One region of the Acinetobacter sp. DMC2 genome, then DNA from elsewhere that is predicted to be linked to it. Evidence: predicted binding sites of a transcription regulator. Region 1 holds the regulator's gene; each other region holds the start of a gene.
The links. The regulator PhoB, encoded in region 1, activates phosphate uptake and scavenging genes when phosphate is short. The targets are predictions, from matches to a motif close to TGTCATNAANCTGTCATAA.
Positions count from the first base shown of each region.

Region 2: ACT53H_RS05525 (inorganic phosphate transporter) is a predicted target of PhoB. The motif match lies at 5,582-5,600, and genes of this name have one in related genera.
Region 3: ACT53H_RS07765 (porin) is a predicted target of PhoB. The motif match lies at 1,614-1,632, and genes of this name have one in related genera.

Region 1 covers NZ_JBQUYP010000005.1:347,367-354,589, reverse strand. Annotated here, with positions in the region: gene ACT53H_RS13000 (hypothetical protein) at 1-415, shown strand, start outside; gene ACT53H_RS12995 (AcfC family putative adhesin) at 488-1,249, opposite strand; gene ACT53H_RS12990 (alpha/beta fold hydrolase) at 1,493-2,689, shown strand; gene phoR (phosphate regulon sensor histidine kinase PhoR) at 2,757-4,115, opposite strand; gene phoB (phosphate regulon transcriptional regulator PhoB) at 4,125-4,835, opposite strand; gene ACT53H_RS12975 (TetR/AcrR family transcriptional regulator) at 5,090-5,761, opposite strand; gene ACT53H_RS12970 (SDR family NAD(P)-dependent oxidoreductase) at 5,974-6,807, shown strand; gene ACT53H_RS12965 (MATE family efflux transporter) at 6,864-7,223, opposite strand, start outside.
Region 2 covers NZ_JBQUYP010000002.1:245,961-253,183, forward strand. Annotated here, with positions in the region: gene ACT53H_RS05510 (hypothetical protein) at 91-255, shown strand; gene ACT53H_RS05515 (hypothetical protein) at 811-2,358, shown strand; gene ACT53H_RS05520 (D-serine ammonia-lyase) at 2,405-3,739, opposite strand; gene ACT53H_RS05525 (inorganic phosphate transporter) at 3,904-5,535, opposite strand; gene metH (methionine synthase) at 5,999-7,223, shown strand, end outside.
Region 3 covers NZ_JBQUYP010000003.1:203,717-210,939, forward strand. Annotated here, with positions in the region: gene ACT53H_RS07760 (YidB family protein) at 1-253, shown strand, start outside; gene ACT53H_RS07765 (porin) at 364-1,470, opposite strand; gene ACT53H_RS07770 (HIT family protein) at 1,726-2,139, opposite strand; gene ACT53H_RS07775 (YARHG domain-containing protein) at 2,157-2,426, opposite strand; gene ACT53H_RS07780 (hypothetical protein) at 3,288-3,752, shown strand; gene ACT53H_RS07785 (NAD(P)-dependent oxidoreductase) at 3,907-4,779, opposite strand; gene ACT53H_RS07790 (alpha/beta fold hydrolase) at 4,790-5,875, opposite strand; gene ACT53H_RS07795 (O-succinylhomoserine sulfhydrylase) at 6,011-7,198, shown strand.

The DNA.
Region 1 (7,223 bases):
TTCACTTCCGAACGCTCTACTTTATATTGCTGCATTATTAACATTCTGTGCCGCATTACTTCATTTTGTTTGTGTGTTCTGGGGGGCAAATGGTTTTCGGTTTTTAGGGGCCGGGAAAAGTATTGTTCAGATGGTCGAAAGAGGGCATTGGTATCCTAATTTTACAGCTATAGCTGTGGGATTAATTCTAACGGTATGTGCTACATATGCTTTTTTTGCAGCAAAGGGAATACAGCTATTACCATTTACTAAACTTATTTTGTCGCTTGTTGCAGCGGTTTTTCTTATCCGTGGTCTGGCTTTTCCGTGGTTAAAGTCAAAATTTGTCGGTAATAGTGATTTATTTTGGTATATCAGTTCAGCCTTTTGTTTAATACTAGGAAGTTTATATGCCGTTGGAATATATTTAATTTGAAATGAATATATTCTAGATGAACTAGAGTGAATAATTTTAAAAAAGAAAAGGGAGCTATGCTCCCTTTTTTAACTATTTAGTCCAACCATATTTTTTGAAAATAGTATTACCTTGCTGAGACGATAAGAACTCTACAAAACGTTTAGCTTCAGTGTCTTTTAAACTATGTTTGGTTAAGGAAACACCTGTATCACGATAGATAACCAACTCTGGTTCAATAGGTATAATTTGCCCAACATCTGGGTTACTAATTCCCCAAATATTAAAAACTAACCAAGCATCATAGCTGCTATTTTCTTCCCAGTTTTTCTTGGCAATACCTGTATTGGCTGCATAGGTGGCAATATTTTTTCGAACAGATTTGGTTAATTGAATCTTGCCAGTTCTACCAGCGATATCCTCCCACATACCGACCTGACCTGCACCATGAGTAACTAAAACTTTAACGCCAGATTTAGCTAGGTCTTTAAATCCTTTAATATTTTTAGGATTTCCTTTGCGTACTAAAATGGCCGCGGGGCGTAAATATAAAGGTTCCACCGAGTCTTTTATAATTTGCTCAGAAAAAGTATTTTCAAAATCAGACATCATGGCTTCAGAACCACTATATATAACATCGGCATCAAGTTTCGCTTTGTCAGACCATTGAGAAGTTGGACCAGAAGTCACATGGACTGCTATCCCCGTTTTTTTGCTGAATTGTTTGGCGGCTTCTTTCATGGCAGGTGCTGGCCCACCAGGACCATACACTTCTACGTCTGCAAAACTATGGATGGGTAGAGAACCGAGAATAAGACAAATCAGGTATGGTATAAATTTATATTGTTTTGACATTTTAATCGCTATAGTAATTAAGAAAATATCAGCATATATTTTTTATTATTGAAATTGGATTAATTTTTGCAACGATATTTATAATGCATTTCTTTAAAATATATTCTAATTAGATTTTAAGTGTTTATATATAAATGTAAATTATTTTAAGATGAATATAAATATAGAATTTTTTATGGTAATTTATATTTTATAAATTAATTATTTAAATAGATTTAATGTAAATAATAGAGGAGTAATCCCTTGATTAGAAAAAGTAATTCTTTTGTAAAAATTTTATTTAGCAGTGTTTGTTTGATGTTTGGCTCTGCTATCGCTGCTCCCATTACAGATTTGGGTAAGCAAATTGTGAGCGACAAACCGGGTTCAATACTGTCTCTAGAACGGCAAGATGTGACGGATTTATTTCCTCATGCTGATCAGCGTTTGTTAGTTAATTATCGTAGTCGAGGAATTCAGGGCGAGCCCATTGTGGCATCGGCTTTTATTTTATTACCGAAAGGCACTCCGCCAAAAAATGGCTGGCCAATACTCGCTTGGGCGCATGGCACGACTGGAGTTGCTGACACCTGTGCACCTTCGGGTGATTATGTGGGTGGGCCAGTTCATTCATACCAAGAAGTTGCTTCTAAAGCTTTAGATGGTTGGCTTGCACGTGGTTATGCAGTTGTTGCACCTGATTATCAAGGCTTAGGTACTTTAGGGGCACATCCTTATATGAATGCAAAGAGCCAACTGCATACGGTAGTCGATGCAGTGCGTGCATTACATTTGCTTAAGCCCAAAAGTTTTAATAAACAGTGGTTGGTGATGGGGCACAGTCAAGGCGGAGCTGCGGCAATTGCAGTGTCTGCCTATGGTCAAAAAGATGCACCTGAACTAGATTTAAAAGGGGCCATCGCTCTTGCGCCAGGCGGCTATCAATATGAAGGTATTGCAGAATATGTGCAGAGTAATGCAAATCCAGAACCAAGTGTGGCAGCTTTCTTCCCGATTGTATTATTGGGTGCGCAAGCAGCAGATCCAAGCATCGTTCCTGAAAAGCTGGTAAGTCCTGAAATGAACACCGTACTGACTCAAGCGCGCAGTCGTTGTTTATCTGAACTTCAATCTGACTTGAAGAAATCTCCTTCTAGCATATTTCGGTCTGATGCTGATTTAAAACCTCTTTTGGCTTATCTAAAACAACAGTCTATTGAAAATATGGTGCCTACTGTACCGTTAATGATTGTTCAAGGTTCTAAAGATCATTTAGTCGACCCTAGAGGGACATCAGCTTATTACCAACAGTTATGTAAATTAAAAAAACCAACTATCTATCAAACAATTGATGGCGGAGATCACCGTGACGCACTGCGTCAAAGTAATACTTTTGCCACTAGTTTTTTAAATATCCTAGAGAAAAATCAGACGAAATCTTATTGTTCGAATTTTAAGTAACTTAGCTTAAATATTACAAAAAAGCCGACTTTTCATCAGTCGGCTTTTTATATATGCGGGGGCAACTTTAGGTCATGTTATAGAGTCTTTCTTTTGGAAAAACTGCGGTAAATGTTGATCCTTCGTTTTCTTTAGACTGTACATCTAAATACGCGCCGTGTTGCATCAACACGTGTTTTACAATCGCAAGACCTAAACCAGTTCCACCTGTTTGACGACTACGATCGCTGTCTACGCGGTAGAAGCGCTCAGTTAGTCGTGGCAAATGTTTAGGGTTAATTCCAATACCTGTGTCTTGTACACTAAAGTACGCATGTTCACCGTCATCATGCCAGCCAATGGTAATTGTTCCACCTTTTGGCGTGTACTTAATGGCATTGGTAATTAAGTTACTAAATGCACTAGCAATTTCCATGTCAGAACCAATCAGGTCACAGTGGCTATCAATGTGTAAATTGAGCGTGTGTCCATAATCGGCATTGTAGGCCTGAGCGTCATCAAAGAGTTGACTCATTAAACTCGGCATTTCAATAATCTGATTTTTTGCAATTTTTTTATTATTTTCTAAATTCGATAACAGCAGTAAGTCATTCACCAAAGCATTCATACGCTTAGTTTGAGACTGCATCTGATCAAAAGCACGTTTCCAGCGCGGACTAATATCTTCCTGATCGGTAAATGTCTCGATATAACCGCTCAGTACGGTTAAAGGGGTTCGAAGTTCATGAGAAATATTATCGACGAAGTCTTTACGCATTTGCTCAAGGTTGTGCATACGAGTCACGTCGTAAGCCACCAATAAGCGACTTTCTCCACCAAATCTTGTGAGTTTAACTTGTACATATCGGTCATCATCAAAATTTGAGTGAAGCTTAATCCCATCGGGTGCTTGATCAATATTGTTAAAATATTCAATAAAGGTTGGCTGACGTAAAATCGTTAATAGATTTCGGCCGCGGTCGAGAGGACTGATTCCTAACAAACGTTCGGCAGCAGGGTTCCACCACTCGATTTGATGTTGGTCATCAATTAAAACAACGGCTTCAGCAAGCGCAACCAAAGAGGACTGTGCACGGTCAATTAAACCGACCATTTCGGCCTGTACAATTCGTTCTTGGCGCTGAGCACGGTAGACATTAAATAATAATGCCCCCCAAATCCCATTCAGATTTGGAGGAACGTCATAAGGTTTATTCGCAATCCAGTCATTGACCAGATATAAAGAACGCAACTGGAGTGTAAAAAACACCACGAAGGCGATAAAAATACAGCTCCAGAAATACCCAACGCCTAAACCGACTAAACCGGCAATAATTAGAAAAAATAATAAGAGCCGTAAATCTTGTTTGGCAAACGTCCATAAACTACTGTAGCGAGAAAGTTTTTGTTCACGTACCTGTTCGGGGACGGGGTAGGGTTCATACATAAATCTTGGTTAACCTGCGGCTAAATCTGCACGTGTTGAGAAACGGTAGCCAGTTCCACGCACAGTCTGAACAAATCGGTCAACACCAAAAGGTTCTAAAACTTTACGCAAACGGCGAATGTGCACATCGATAGTGCGGTCTTCAATATATACATTACCGCCCCATACCTGATCGAGCAACTGGGCACGTGTATATGCACGCTCTGGATGGGTCATAAAAAATGCAAGTAAGCGATATTCAGTTGGACCCATATCTAAAATGCTGTTGCCAAAGCTAACACGTTGGCTTACAGGATCAAGAATTAAGCCATTGGCATCAATGGTTTTTTCGCCACTTAATGCATTAGCACGACGCAGAACTGCCTTGATACGTGAAACCAGTTCACGTGTTGAAAAAGGCTTAGTCATGTAGTCATCTGCACCTGCGTCAAGACCTTGTACTTTGTGGTCTTCTTCTCCGCGAGCAGTCAACATAATCACTGGAATTTCTGCTAAGTTCTCATCGCGTTTTAAGCGGCGACATAAATCGACACCACTTACGCCTCCAGGTAACATCCAATCAAGCAAGATAAGCGCCGGACGTTGGTCGACGATAATTTGATGAGCCTGTTTGGCATCTTCTGCCTGTAAACACTGAAAGCCTGCCATGTCCAAAGAAGTATGGATCATTTCGCGAATAGGAAGCTCATCATCGACAATTAAAATATAGTCATCTTTCACAGCGCAATATCCTATAGATTTAACGGTGAACCGTTTTGTAGTTATGACAGGCTTATTACAAAGATTAATTATGACAATTTCATTGCAGAAAAGTCTATAAAATTAAATTTAGCAATAATTTGTGACAAAACCAAGGCAAAGGTATGACCAAATTGTGACATGAAGATTTTAATTTTCTTAAAATCATTCAATAGGTTATCACTTGAATAGCTTAACTGGTTTCGCACATTTATGGCTGTCAAAAAACTTTAATATTATTTTGAAACTTGCGCTAATAAAGATAAGAAAACGATACGGCATGCGGTTAAAACCTGCTCAAGAGACTGTTCAAACCCTCCCATGACCCATCGAATCGCAATTTGAGTGACGTATCCATTCAAACCAGTTGCGATTAAAGAAAGCTCATTTTCGTGGTGTTGAATTTGCGGCATGGTCAGCATAACAAAGGCTTGAATCATGCGATCAAATTGCGCAAGTGTTTCTTGAATAGTGGCCTGATTATGTAACTCTTGTACCAAAACTGCGTCGACATAGACAATACGAGCTAATCTTGGGTCGTCTTTTAATGTTGTCAGCAGTGCTCTTAAACCAGCATCGACCATTTTTTCTGGATCGGGGGTAGCTTTAATCACGGCTTGCATTAAGTTCTGCTGTAATTCTTCAATCATTTTTAAAAAGATTGTTTGGAATAAATCTTCACTCTTTTTAAATGATTCATAAAAATAACGTTCTGTGAGTTTTGCCTCTTGGCATACATCTTTTACCGTCACGGAAAAAAAACCGAGTGTTCCGTAGGTCGCAATACCTGCTTCAATCAATTTTTCACGGCGCGCCTCTTTACGTTCAGATAGAGATAACCCTTTGAACTGACGTTCTTTACTCACACTTTTTGTTTTCTTTTTACTGGTTGAGTCGTTAGTCGCCATAAATAAGTCGTTTCCTAAAGATTGGTTTCCTAATTTATAGGTTTTGGCCAAATATACTCACTATGATAAAGCCCTCAGAAGAATTGTGCCATTCTATCTGAAATTACAGTGTACTATATTGACAATGGATATTGTCAAAATTATATTGAAGATGTCTGAACTGCACATGCAATGAACCGGTTGTGCAAATATCGAAAAACAAAGGATGGACAATGAAAAATTTTAAAAACAAAGTCGCTGCAATTACGGGCGCAGGTTCTGGCATTGGGCAACAGTTAGCAATTCTTTTGGCAAAACAGGGCTGCCATCTTTCGTTGAGTGATATTAATGAAAAAGGATTACAACAAACTGTCGAGCTTTTAAAACCGTACAGCAATATTACGGTTACTACCAAAAAGCTTGATGTGTCGGATCGTGAAGCGGTAAAGCAGTGGGCGCAAGAAACTGTGCAAGATCACGGTTCTGTTAACCTGATTTTTAACAATGCGGGTGTCGCGTTAGGCTCAACTGTTGAAGGTGCGACCTACGAAGATTTAGAGTGGATCGTTGGGATTAACTTCTGGGGTGTCGTGTACGGTACTAAAGAGTTTTTACCGTTCATTAAGCAAACTCAAGATGGCCATATTATTAACATCTCAAGCTTATTTGGTCTGACTGCTCAACCGACTCAATCTGGTTATAACGCGACTAAATTTGCTGTACGTGGTTTTACTGAATCATTACGCCAAGAGTTAGATATTGAAAAAAGTGGCGTAAGCTCTTTGTGTGTACATCCGGGCGGAATCCGCACCAATATTGCTAAATCTGCAAAAATGAGTGATAGCTTGAATAGTTTGGGTATGGACCCGACTAAGTCAATTCAAAACTTTGACAAGCTACTACGTACTCCACCTGAAGAAGCAGCTCGTCAAATTTTACAAGCGGTATTAAAAAATAAACGCCGTTTATTGATTGGCAGTGATGCAAAAATTCTTGATGCATTCCAGCGTTTATTCCCAACGGGATATCAACGTGCTTCAACCATTGTGACCAAATTAATGAAATAATTTTTTAACGTAAAAAAGCCATCAAATGATGGCTTTTTTATGTGGTTTAGTTCGTTCTAAATAAGAACTTTGATCTTCTTTTTCTTCCAGATAAATTGGTAATACAAGCCTTGAATAATACATAAACTAACAAATGCCAAGGCATAGGCAACCCAGATTCCTTTAAGGCCCCATATTGAGCTAAACCAGTAAGCACATGGAATTTCAATAAATAAAATAGCAGAAATATTAAGTAGCATTGGAACAGTCACGGTTCCACTGGCACGCATGATCGATGCAAAAATGGCACCTGCACCAAAGAATAAAATTGCCCAAAGTACAATAAATAAAAGTTGCTGCCCTAACACCACCACAGTTGGGTCGGTAATAAACAAAGCCATTAAATATTTTGAAAATAGATAGCCGAGTGCAATTAA
Region 2 (7,223 bases), on a different contig from region 1:
ATTAAAGATGTTTTTTAACCAAAATTAGATCGAAAAATAATCAAAATGTTTTTATAGTACAAGTGAGAATGATAAAAAAGTGAGAACAAGATGAAAACTTTACTTCTTTGTGCAGCAGCAATTTTCACAATGTCACTATCAGCCTGTGCAGTCCATACACCTGAAGGTAGTATTGTGATTGATCCAGATTCACCTTATCACAATCATCCGGGAGACTTTTGCCCACCAGGACAAGCTAAAAAAGGACGCTGTTAGAATCACTCCATTCTTAAAGTAATTTTGAAGTTACGTTAAAGAAATAGAGTTTGATTAAATGATAAACTGAGTACAAAAATAGTGGGTTCCAACCCAAAAATAGATGGGATGAAACTAGAAAATTATGGTGTAAAAAAATCACCATATCCCCAAGATTTTTAAAAGACAATCTTACGTTGTCTTCTATCTAGTTTCACCCCAATTCTTTCTTATTCCGTCTGACTTCTCTTATCCTTTAAGAAAAAAGTCTAGTTTTTAATCATTTCTGCATCTGTATTATTGATACATTTTGAACATTTTACCTTCAGGTTAAAACTGATGTATTTGCTTAATACAAAATAATCATTTATGTAACGTAAGTCTATAAAAATGTTCTAAAAATGTGAAAAAAATTAAGGCCAAAATGAGATGGATTTATCATAATAAATCGCTCTTTCATGTTTCATCACATAAATAATCAATATTATTTTGTCAGTTATTGCCACTCGTTTCCTTTCATTGGCATAGATAATGTATACATCTGTATATTAACCCAGTCGTATAACGAGATATTTTATGTCCAGCACAAGTCAAGTCGAAGGTCTACAATTTCCAGTACACGCCTCAACCAAAAAACAAAGCACGTCTCTTACAGGCCAAGAGATTTTGTCAGAGGCTTTATCTGTTGTAGATAATAAAACCGCGCAACAAGTGTTGAATGAAAAAAACTGGCGAAAAAACTACCCTATTTATTTTAAAGCGCTTGTTAAGCAAGGAATTTCAAATAGTAGCAACCCAATTACTATTGCTAAGCAAGGTTTGCATAAAGCTCACCATATTTTTGACTATTACCGTGATAGTAAACATTATCTTTTAAAAGATGCAGTTCATATTGCTTCATCTACACCCCTTCATACAGTAAAACTTAAAGGTGAAAGTGATGCAGCTCCAGAATGGTATGTTCCTTACAAAGGGCAAAAGCTCAGTGGACAAAGCTTACTAGACCAAATTCAAAGTTGGGAAGAGGCCGGTATTATTGAACCAAGTCATGCAAAAGCTTTGCGTGAAGCTACTGCACACCCAGAATGGTTTGATTTATCTGACCGTACCATGGTGTTGTTTGGTGCGGCTTCAGAAGCTGGTCCTCTACCTTGGTTAGCCAAATGGAAAGCGAATATTATTGCTGTCGACTTACCAAACCCACGTGTCTGGGGCAAAATTTTACATACGATTCAAAAAGGAAACGCAACTCTGATTGCTCCAAGCGTTGAACAAGTTGATTCATCAGCAAAAGTTTCTGAATTAAGAGATAAATTGGGTGCAAATTTATTGACTCAATTACCAGAAATTGCACAGTGGCTAGTTCAGTTTCCACAAAAGTTAGATTTGGCCGCAATCGCCTATTTAGATGGTGAAAAGCATGTTCGTGTATCCATGGCAATGGATAGCATTATGCAATATGTGAGCGAGCATAAGTCTGATACGAGCCTTATGTTTATGTGTACGCCAACCGATGTTTATGCAGTTCCTAAAGAAGTAGCAAAAGCTGCACAACAAAAATTTAAATCACGCACAAAACTACAAAAAATGGCGGTGAAAGGTGTTTCTACACTTTCCTTAAATCGTTTTTTCCAAGCGCCATATCAAGACCTGATTGATTGTGAAAATGGAAAAACTTATGGTATTGCCGACTGTCTAGTGGTTGAACAAGGCCCAAACTATGCTTTGGCAAAACGCATTCAACAATGGCGTGCTATTTTGGCCCGTCATCAAGGGCAACACGTAAGTATTAATATTGCTCCATCTACAACGACTCACTCTGTGACTAAAAATCCATTATTGAAAGCAGCTTTTAATGGTGCAGAGCTTTTTGATGTAGAAGCATTTAGCCCTGAAACGACCAATGCCATTATGGCGGCACTCTGGATTCATGACTTAAGAAATGAGTCTTCTGTGGCAAATCCTGAAACTGAACTAGACCATCCGCTTGAACTCATGATGGAAGGTGCTAATCACGGCGGCTTATGGCGTGTTGCTTATTTAGCAAGAACTGCCCTGCCTTTTGCTGCGATCTATGGCTTTGCAACCGAAAAACTACCTTTTGGAAAATCATCTAGAAAATAATTTGATTAAAGCCCAATTCTAGAATTGGGCTTTTTTCTGAGTTTTTCTATTTATTTTGAAAGTGTGATAGATATTTTTGCATTTCATCAGGTGGAACCATACCGCCTCCTGTCGCCCATACCACATGATTTGCCTGTTTTAATTTATCAGCTGATAGTTGATGTAAAGCCAAATAATCAGGACTCGTCTGAACATAATATGGCCCCATCATTCCTGCCACTGCTGAAGGCTCAAGCTGAATATTTTCAGTTTGATTTAGAAGTGCTATGAGTTCATACAAACGTTCATCGTGAATGGTGTAATAGCCATCAATTAACTGTTGCATAGCACGCCCAACAAAACCTGAAGCACGCCCTACTGCAAGTCCATCTGCGGCGGTTACGTTATCGAGGCCAATGTCATTTACTGAAATCTGATCATGCAAGCCTGTGTGGACACCAAGTAACATGCAAGGCGAATGTGTGGATTCAGCAAAAATACAATGTACGTGCTCACCAAAAGCCAGTTTTAACCCAAAACTCACGCCACCTGGGCCACCACCGACGCCACACGGCAAATAAACAAATAAGGGATGCTCAGCATCAACTTTAATCTGTTTTTGCTTAAATTGCTGTTTTAGGCGTATTCCTGCAACTGCATAGCCTAAAAATAATGTTTTTGAGTTTTCATCATCAATGAAAAAACAGTGTGGGTCTTGCTCTGCGGCTTTTCTTCCCTCTTCAACCGCTACGCCATAGTCACTGGCATATTCCACAACATTGACGCCTAGTGAACGTAGTTTGTCTTTCTTCCACTGTCTCGCATCAGCCGACATGTGGACTGTGACTCTAAAACCCAGTTTGGCGCTCATAATGCCAATAGAAAGCCCTAAGTTACCTGTAGAACCTACTGCAATTTGATACTTAGAAAAAAACGTTCGAAATGCGTCTTGGTCGAGTTTAGTGTAATCGTCTTCAAACTTGAGAAGCCCTGCCTCAATAGCCAATTTTTCAGCGTGAGCCAAGACTTCATAAATACCACCACGCGCTTTAATTGAACCAGAAATAGGTAAATGACTATCTTTTTTTAGCCAGAATGCTCCACTCATTTGCACTTTTTGTGTTGAAGAAAGTGCTTGTTGCATATGAGCAATTTCTACGATATCTGATTCAATTTTTCCATGTTGTGCTTGAGTTTCAGGAAACACTTTTGCTAAATAAGGCGCAAAACGCGCTAGCCTTGCTTCCGCGTCACTTACATCGTCTGCTGTGAGTCCAACTTTTTCTAAAGCTTCTATTAAAGGATAGCGATGAGGTGTAAACCAAAATATCTCTTGATAGGCTTGCAGTGTCTCAATAAGTGGGAATTGTTGTTTTAGCTGATCTATTTTAACAGCATCCATAATCTATCCTGATATCAAAGTTTTAAGCCCAGCTTTTAAAGCTGCTTAATGCTCTATAACGACTTGTTAATTTATAATTGAATGTACATGAAAATAGACTGAACTTAAAAAAGAAACAAATAAAAAAGCCACTGTGTACAGTGGCTTTAATGTTTTAAATGCTTTTATACAAACTGTAAGAATAACCAGTACAAACCGCCTGATAAACAGATTGTTGCAGGAAGTGTAAATACCCATGCAGATAAAATTGTTTTAACTGTATTGAAGTTTAAGCCTGATCTATTCGCGACCATGGTACCTGCAACAGCACTATTTAAAACGTGTGTTGTTGAAACAGGCATACCTAAACCATCAGCAGCAGCAATTGTACTCATTGCTACAAGCTCAGCAGACATCCCCTGACCATAAGTCATATGATGCTTACCAATACGCTCACCTACAGTCACAACAATACGTTTCCAACCTACCATGGTGCCTAAGCCAAGTGCCAAAGCAACTGCTACTTTCACCCAAGTTGGAATGTATTGTAAGAATGAATCTAAGCTACTACGGTATTCTTTCACAAGTTTTTCTTGTGACTGATCCATTTTTGGTAATGCATTCGCTTTATCCAAACGCTTAAACGAGGTTGTACTTAAATACATGTCATTACGAATTTCGCTAATTGCAGCTTCTGGAATGTCTTTTAAGTTGTTATAGCTAGAAACTCGCTCACCCAAGTGGTCAGTCATGCTTGCCAATGCAGGCACTACTTCTGGAGTTTGCTCTTTAGTTTGAATATATTTAGTCAGAATAACACGCGCTTTTTCATCGGTTAATTCTGGCTGATTTTGATTCAAAAATACGGCAGTTTGAGAAGAAAGCTGATGGAATGATTGAACTTGTTGTGTATCAAGGTTTTTATTTAATGAATAAGCCAACGGCACCAGACCAACCAAAATCAGCATGATGAGACCCATACCTTTTTGACCGTCATTAGAACCATGTGCAAAACTTACACCTGTACAGGTAAAGATTAAAATTGCACGAATGATTGCTGGTGGTGGTTTATTACCTTCTGGCGGTTGGAATAATTCTAATTGGCGTTTAAAAACAGTTTTAACCAACAAGAAAACAATCGCTGCAAAAGCAAAACCAATTAAAGGCGAAAATAATAATGCCTTACCGACTTTAATCACCTGATCCATATCAACACCACTGGTGGTTACGCCAGTCGATGCACTCAACAGATGGTTCATAATGCCCACACCCAAGATTGAACCAATCAAGGTATGAGAACTAGAAGCAGGAATACCCAAGAACCAAGTACCTAAGTTCCAGAGAATTGCAGCAATAAGGAGCGCAAAAACCATTGCGAAACCTGCACCGCTACCCATGTTCATAATCAGTTCAACAGGCAACAATGCAATAATGCCGTAAGCGACTGCGCCGCTTGCAACCATTACCCCAAGAAAATTACAAAAACCTGCCCACATGACTGCAACTGGTGCAGGTAAAGCATTGGTGTAAATCACTGTTGCTACTGCATTTGCAGTATCGTGGAAGCCATTTACAAACTCAAAGCCTAAAGCAATCAAGAGTGCAGTAGATAAAAGGATAACCGAATAAAGACTCAAAGGTGGTACATGTGCTAAATCAGCACTCACCTGAAATCCAATATAAATAAGTGTTGCAACAATAATCGTCAGAAACACCGGCATAAAAAACTTAGGTGTCGGGACATGCACATTCGTCGATTTGACTTGCAGGTTTGCCGCAAGTTTTGAATCCGAAACAGGGGGTAGATTAGAATTCATGCAGACGGTAAGAGGATAAAAAAATCCTCTGTATTCTTAAATTAAATTATGACAATTATATGACAAAGCAGCGCCTGATGAAGTCAATTTTTCATATTTTGACCTCATTTGATGCACCTTTCCTCTATAAAATTTATTTTTTTATTAAAATACAATAATTTAAATCAATTTACATCTTCCTTATTTATGACTATTTTTAAAGCAAAAATATATAAAAAATCACTCGAATGCTTGTTTTTTAAACAGAACAATTGTCATAAAACGGAATATTGGAGATGAAATATTTCAATATCATGATCATTTTATGAATATTTGATGAAAAAACAGTCTTCATTTGTCATAAAAGCCGTTTTTTAATGAATCTATTACAAGTGAATGACGGGTCGTTATAGCTCATCAAATGCGCAACTATTCTGTTACAATAGCGCCGCATTTTTAAATTTGTACAATATCGGGGTTTTATATGTCCACGCTTGCCACCCTAAAAGCGCTTCTTGCCAAACGCATTCTGATTATTGATGGTGCGATGGGTACCATGATTCAACGCCATAAACTAGAAGAAGCCGACTACCGTGGTGAGCGTTTTGCCGATTGGGCACATGACCTAAAAGGTAACAATGACCTTCTTGTGCTGACTCAACCCGAAATCATTCAAGGTATTCATGAAGCTTATCTTGATGCAGGCGCAGACATTATTGAAACAAACAGCTTTAACGGCACACGTGTTTCCATGTCTGACTACCACATGGAAGATCTTGTTCCAGAGATTAACCGTGAAGCAGCACGTTTAGCTAAAGCAGCTTGTGAAAAATATTCAACTCCAGATAAACCGCGTTTTGTGGCAGGTGTACTCGGTCCAACATCGCGTACCTGTTCAATTTCACCGAATGTAAATGACCCTGCCTTTCGTAACATTACTTTTGATGAACTAAAAGAAAACTATATTGAGGCAACTCATGCGCTGATTGAAGGCGGTGCAGATATCATTCTGATTGAAACCGTTTTTGATACATTAAACTGTAAAGCTGCAATTTTTGCGGTGAAAGAAGTCTTTAAGCAAATTGGTCATGAATTACCACTCATGATTTCAGGGACCATTACCGATGCCTCAGGCCGTACCTTAACAGGTCAAACTGCCGAAGCGTTCTGGAACTCTGTACGCCATGGTGACTTACTTTCAATTGGTTTTAACTGTGCACTTGGTGCAGATGCTATGCGTCCTCACGTTAAAACCGTGTCTGATGTTGCTGATACTTTTATTTCTGCTCATCCAAATGCTGGCTTACCAAACGCATTTGGTGAATATGATGAAACACCTGAACAAACTGCGGCCTTCTTAAAAGAATTTGCAGAAAGTGGTTTGATCAATATTACCGGCGGTTGCTGTGGTACGACACCAGACCATATTCGTGCTATTGCCAATGCTGTAAAAGACATTGCACCACGTCAAATTCCTGAAACTAAGCCAGCTTGCCGCTTAAGTGGTTTAGAACCATTTAATATTTATGATGACTCATTGTTCGTTAACGTGGGTGAACGTACTAACGTTACTGGTTCAAAAAAATTCTTACGCTTAATTCGTGAAGAAAACTTTGCAGAAGCTTTGGAAGTTGCACAGCAACAAGTGGAAGCTGGCGCTCAGATTATCGACATTAACATGGATGAAGGGATGCTCGATTCGCAAAATG
Region 3 (7,223 bases), on a different contig from region 1:
AAGCTGGGTTGATCCAAATCAAAGTAATAGTGAAGTTCCTACCCAGCAATTACAAAGTTTATTTAACCCAGCAGATATTGAGCAAGTTGCCCAGCAGGCTCAAGCGCCAAAAGAGCAAGTTTACGGTGCAATTGCTTCAGTCTTACCTCAAGTCATTGACTCATTAACACCTCAGGGTGATAGTACCGACCATCAAGAAGCAAACCAAGACATTCAAAACGTCATGAATCTTGTAAGTGGTTTCTTAAAGTAAGCTACAAAGTTAAAAAAAGCCGATAATTTGTATATCGGCTTTTTTAATCTGAACAATAAAATAAAAGGGCATTAGCCCTTTTATTTTAGATATGAATCAAAGATAACTAATTAGAAGTTATATTCGATACCAGTACCTACAACAGTTTGCTTGTCGTCATCATTCAACCAGTCGCGTTTTTGTTGAGCAACGATACCGTAGAAGCGAGCTTGTTTATTGATTTGGTAATCAAGACCTAAACCGTACAAATCAATTTTACGATCTGCTTGACCACTTACTTGTGTTTCAGCAGAAGCATATTCTGCTTTCACTTTAAGTTTAGTGTTAGGAATTTTATAAGCAGCTGTTACTGCATATGCTTGTTCCTCTAAACCACGGTAAGCTTTACCAGCTTTATCGATTGAACCATCTGATTTATATGATTGACCATATGCAGTCAATTCATCAGTAGGTTCAGCGTGTTGCCATAAAGCACCTACAACAAAACCTGATTTTGCGATGTCATAAGAACCAGTTACACGGTAAGCATCTGTATAAACATCTTTCAGACCGTAAGCCGCATATTTACCTTTAATACCAAAGTCACCAGCAGCAGCTACTGCTAAACCAAGGTCTTTGTTTTCATAGCCAAGTGCAGTAGACACAGAGTCAAAGCTGTCATTCTTGCTGTCTTTACCAGTTTCACCTTGTTTGCTGTCAGAGGTGCTTTCACCAGTCTGAGCCATAATGTTGAAAGTTAAACCAGCTAATAATTTAGGGTCTAGTTCAAAACCAACTACGTTATCTAAGCGGTTTTCACCGTACATGATATTGGTAATATCTAAACGTGTATCGTCATTAAAGATGTCTTGGTTACCACCAGCAGCAGTCTTAAAGTAAGAGTCGTATTTACCTACTTTTAAAGTACCAACACCTTCAGTTTTTAAACCGATGAAACGGTTACGAGCGCTCAGGTCAGTATCAGAACCTGAACCATCAGTAGAAATTGCCCATTCAGCTAAATAAACAGCAGATAACTTGTCAGTTAATTTCTCTTCGCCTTTTACCCCAATGCGAGAAGAGTTTGAGTTAACTTCGGTAACATCACTTTTACCATCGAAATTTTTATTATCAACTTGGTTAATAGAAACATTTAGTTTGCCATACAAAGTTGGCGCTGCTTGCACCGCGTTCATGCTCAAAGTTGCAACTGCGGCAGCGAGTAGCAATTTCTTCATTGAGATTTCTCCAAAAGGTATTTAAAAATGGCGTATGCCTAGTTAACTATTTATTTTGTAGTTGACTTATGTACAAAAAGTTACAAAAGCTCACCAACTTGCTAAGCAGTATCGGCAAACTTTGTGACAGGGGCGTGAAAAATAAATGACAGTTTTATGACGATTAAAATTTAGAAATAAATTAATTATTTTAGGTTTTTATAGTTTTTAGACGAAAAAAAGCGGAGTAAAAACTCCGCTTTAATAGATTAAAAATCAAAGAGCTGCTTTAATTTTCTCAGCTAAAGCTTTGATTTTTTCTTGATCGCCTAACTCTACAGCATGTCTTCCAAGTTGATGCACATTTGTAGGAATAAGGTGAAAATGAACATGCGGCACAGTTTGTCCTGCCGCTGCTCCAGAAAGTTGCATCAAGACGATACCTTCCAAATTGAGAGCTTTTTCCATTGCTTTCGCAATTTTCTGAACAATTTGGATGGTATATGCAGCTGCTTCAGGGGGTAAATCAAGTAGCGTTACAGCAGGTGTTTTTGGAATAACTAATGTATGACCATCGGCTTGAGGCATAATATCCATAAAAGCTAGAACTTGATCATCTTCATAGATTTTTATCGCTGGAAGTTCATTGCGTAAAATTTTTGCGAAGATATTTTGATCATCGTATGCCATGTATTATTCCTTTAAAATTATTTACATTTCAATTCTTTCTGACGCTCTTTAATAGCATCAAGACGTTGTTGCTCTTTGTCAGAAAACTTTGGTTTTGTCGTATGACAGTTTTCATTACCATATTTTTCTTTAGCATCAGGATCTTTGAAACAAAAGCCTTTTGATGCATAAATCAAATTATAGTCGTCTTGCAATTTCTGACATTCTTGCTCAGGCGTTGCAGCTTGAACGCTTAAACCAGCAATGCTCACCATGCCAGTAAAGACTGCAACCATAAATTTATTCATGAGCGTTTCCTCAGTTAAAGGTATGAACCTGTACTCAATATAAGGTTTATTACCAATATTTCAATGATTATTAATTACTCAAATGTCATTTTGGGTGATAATTTGTTCATAGAATAAATAAAAACATTAGATATCAATAATTTATAAAAATCAAATAAAAACATAAACTTAAGATAAATTATATATATTTTTTTAGAATTTGATTCTTTTTAATTCACTTTTAACTTTTATAGGTGATATGAAAATATGCTTCTGATTGAGGTCATCAGATATAAAACTTTTAGAAAAAGATGAGATCTTATAGCCTTTTCATTTGCTAAATAGACAAATGAAGTTTGAAATTAGGTCAATGAAAAAGGGGATGAGCAATGACATTATCAAAAACACAAAACGTGATAATTATCACAGTTTTTGTTTTTAGGATTAAGTGGAATTCACTGGGCCCATTTTAATTTAGACGGAAATGGGCTTTTTCTTTTAAGCTGTAAAATATAAGCACGTTAAAAGTAATCTTATTTTACACTTCAATTGAAAGATGTATTGATTTTGCATGTTTTAACTTCTATTATATGGTCCTTAAATTGCTGCGTTTGATAGTTTTTTATTTTTGTAACCCATTTCTAAAATTGAGATGGGTTTTTTTATTTAAGTTATTTCGAAATATATTAATTTAACCCCATTCTTACGAGTTATATTTGGCTATATGTTTAATTAGTGTGATACGTTTCGCATACAACTTTCACTTTTACTATTGTGGTTACTTTTTAGTCTAATCTACTTACATATAGCAATGTTGTATTCATCATACTTCCTTAAAGGATCTGATGATTCATCGGAGACAAGATTAAAAGGAAATAGAGAATGTCACAGTTTTTACTCGTTGCTGAAAGCATTTATAAAAAATCTGAAGAAGAAAAGCTTTTCTCAGAAGATATTATTGAACACTTGAATCGCTTAGTTAGTATGATCCGACAAGAGATAAAAGATACTTCATATAAATTAAAATATAACTTTATTGATTTTGAAGAATGTTTAAATAAGCCAGCAAATGAATGTTCAGCTAAACTCGATATCAGTTTAATGCCAACATATAAAAATAAAGGAGAATATATTATGTGGTTGGCTAGTTTTATTGAAAAAATTACTTTGGGAGGAAGAGAAAAGTTTCCACCACTTGCTAATACTTTGCTTCCCAGCTGTATGCTTGCCAATCCTTATTCAGCAAAAATGAAACAAGCTAAGGTTGTATCCGAGAAAAGTGCGCAAATGATTGTAAACTATTTTAACTCCTCCGATTATAAAAAGGTTAATAAAACACCTGCTTAGTGTAAAAAATAATAATCTTTCACATACTTAATGCTTTTATATAGAAAATTTTTCGTAATGAATGACATGAGTTTGCTATGTTTGAGGTTTCATACTATTCATTATTGAGCCTATTAAAATTAAGTTTAATAGGCAGTCCTCTAAAAGATTAAATTTACTCTAATGTAATCTTTGTCCATGCTTCATACATTTTAACTGCCGCAGAGAAGTCACTGTTGTCTTCAGCAGTTAAATGAGCAGCTTGGATTAAACTTTGTGTTAATGACAAAAGCGGGGCAGGAAGCTTTGCTTGCTGGACTAAATCCAAAGCAATTCCTGTGTCTTTGGCAAGAAGAGGCAAGCCAAAGGTTACTGGAAATTCGCGACTCAATACACGCTGTGGAAAGATAGTCTCTGTCACCAGACTTTTACCACTTGAAGCGTTAATACACTCTAAAGCTTCGTTCAAGCTTACCCCATGCGCTTTTAAAGCACTGAAACCTTCTGCAACAGACCAAAGATTGACCGCGAGTAGCATATTATTAACTGCTTTCACTGCAAATCCAGCACCTGACTCACCCACATGTTTAATTAATTTTCCTACCGCTTGTAGAGCTGGTAATGCATGTTCGAAAGCTGCTGCATCGCCACCCACCATTACAGTCAAAGTTGCATTTTCAGCTCCTACAGTTTGACCGCTTACAGGAGCATCTAGAAAATCAACATTTAATTGCTTTAATGAGCTAGCTAAGATGCGGGCAGAGTCAGGAACCCCGCTGGTACAGTCTATCCAGATTGCTCCAGATTTAATTTCTACACTACTAATAAGCGCTTCTACATCAGTACTTGTCGGTAAGCATGAAAAGATAATATCTGCTTGTACGGCTTGCTCTAATGAGACAGCCTGAGTGCCATAGTCTGCTGCATGTTGTTTGGCTTTTTCAAAATTTCGATTCCATACATAGACAGTATCGAAGCGTTTTGGTAAATGCGCTGCCATACGGTAGCCCATTGCACCCAAACCAATAAATGCAACAGATTGACTCATGACCTTATCCTTAAATTTGTGTTGAACGTTCGGCGAGCCATGTAGCCAATTTCGGCCAAAACTCCAGAGCACTTGCTTGACTCGACATTAGGCCCAAATGACCACCGGGGATGAGAGTAAACGTGACATCCTGACTGCTTGTCAATTGACTTAATGGCGAAGCAGCGTCAGCACTGACCAACTGATCACTACGACCCGCGCCAACTAAGAGGGAACAATCTATATTTTTTAATTCGATTTTCTTATCTTTTAACTGAATAAAGCCACGTTTTAACGGGTTTTGTAGCCAAACATTAAACAACATGTCCTGATTAATACCACCCGGATAGTCAATCATATTATTTAAAAAGTTACTTAGGGTTGCATGCTCTTGTACAAATTGTAGATCATCAAGATTCTTTAGCAATTGCAGATGTCCATCAAACCAACCTTTAGGATCGAGAATTTTGAAACCTAATGAATTTAAAATTCCGGGACTGTGGATCAGACGTTTTGGTAATCCAGAGTAAATACGTTCCTTAATTTTCTTATTACGACTAATCAAATGATTTATGGTTTGATAGAGCTTGCCAATATGGCCAGATGCATAACTATCTATTGGACTACCAAGAACAATTAAATTTTTAATGTAGTTGGGTTGATTCAGAGCAGCATATAAAGTAACGAATATGCCTGCCATACTCCAGCCATGGAGCGAAATTTGCTCACTTCCTGAATGTACGCGAACGTGTTCTATTGCTTTAGGAATGAAATCTTCAATAAATGATAAAAAGTTAAGGTGTCTATCTTTAAACTTTAAATTACCCCAATCGACCAAATAGACATCAAAACCTGCATTTTGAAAGTATTTAATAAGTGAACGATAAGGATATAAATCGTAAATCGCCATATTAATTGCGAGTGGGGCAACAAACACTAATGGTTCTTTAAATTTTTTTTGTGTTGCTGCGTAATAACGAATACGCGTTTGATTGAATTCGCCAATCACCTCAAAGGGAGTGCTTTGAGATAGTACTAATGTTTTTGAATGAAATAGTCGGGCAGAAAGGTGCTTGATTTGGCTTTGTTCTGAGACAAGGGACTTTAAGCGTTTCATCTTGCTTTACCAACTATTTACTAAAATTAAATAAAGTCTAAGCGATAATTTTAAGGTTTACCTTGACCTTAAATACCTTAGACACTCAAAATGATGATAGTTTTTTAGTACATGACCAGTAAAGGCGAACATTTAATGAACCAGTCTGATGATTTAGAATACCAACTTGATACTTTAGCCATTCGTACCGGACATACTCGTAGTTTTGAAGGTGAGCATGGCGAACCGATTTTTTTGACATCATCTTTTGTATATGAAAATGCAGAAGAAGCTGCAGCAAAATTTTCTGGTCAAGTTCAAGGAAATATCTATTCTCGTTTTACCAATCCGACTGTATCGATGTTCGAAAAACGCTTAGCAGCTTTAGATGGTGCTGAACGTGCTGTTGCGACAAGCTCTGGAATGGGCGCGATTTTGTCAGTTACTATGGCTTATCTCAAAGCGGGTGATCACGTTATTTGCTCAAGAGCAGTATTTGGTTCAGTTGTTGCCTTGTTTGAAAAATATATTGCTAAGTTTGGCGTAGATATTACATTTGTCGATTTATGTGATTTGGACGATTGGAAAAACGCAGTACGTCCAGAAACTAAACTTTTATTTGTTGAGTCACCGTCTAACCCTCTAGCAGAGATCGCAGATATTCAAGCGCTTGCAGATATTGCTCATGCGAATGGTGCATTACTTGCAGTTGATAACAGCTTCTGTACGCCTGTTTTACAGCAACCATTAAAGTTTGGGGCAGACCTTGTCATTTACTCTGCGACTAAATATTTAGATGGACAAGGGCGCGCATTAGGCGGTGCTGTTGTGGGTAATCATCAGTTATTAGAAGAAGTTTTTGGTGTTGTCCGTACGCTAGGACCATCAATGAGTCCATTTAATGCATGGGTTTTCTTAAAAGGTTTAGAGACTTTACGTTTGCGTATGAAGGCACACTGTGAGAGTGCTCAAATTCTTGCAGAATGGTTATCTACTCATGAAAAAGTAAAAAAAGTTTACTACGCTGGCTTACCAGCTCATGAAGGCTATGAACTTGCTGCTAAACAGCAAACTGGTTTTGGTGGAATTGTTTCTTTCGTTGTTAAAGGCGAACGTGAAGGCGCTTGGAAGGTTATTGATAATACTAAGTTTATTTCAATTACTGGTAACCTAGGTGATGTGAAGTCAACAATTACCCATCCTGCAACGACTACACATGGCAAACTTTCTGCTGATGCAAAAGCTGCGGCCGGTATTCAAGAGGGGTTAATCCGTGTATCTGTAGGCTTAGAAGATATTAATGACATTATTCGTGATATCTCACGTGGTCTTGATCTGATCTAATTATCCTTATTGAAATAATTCTTTT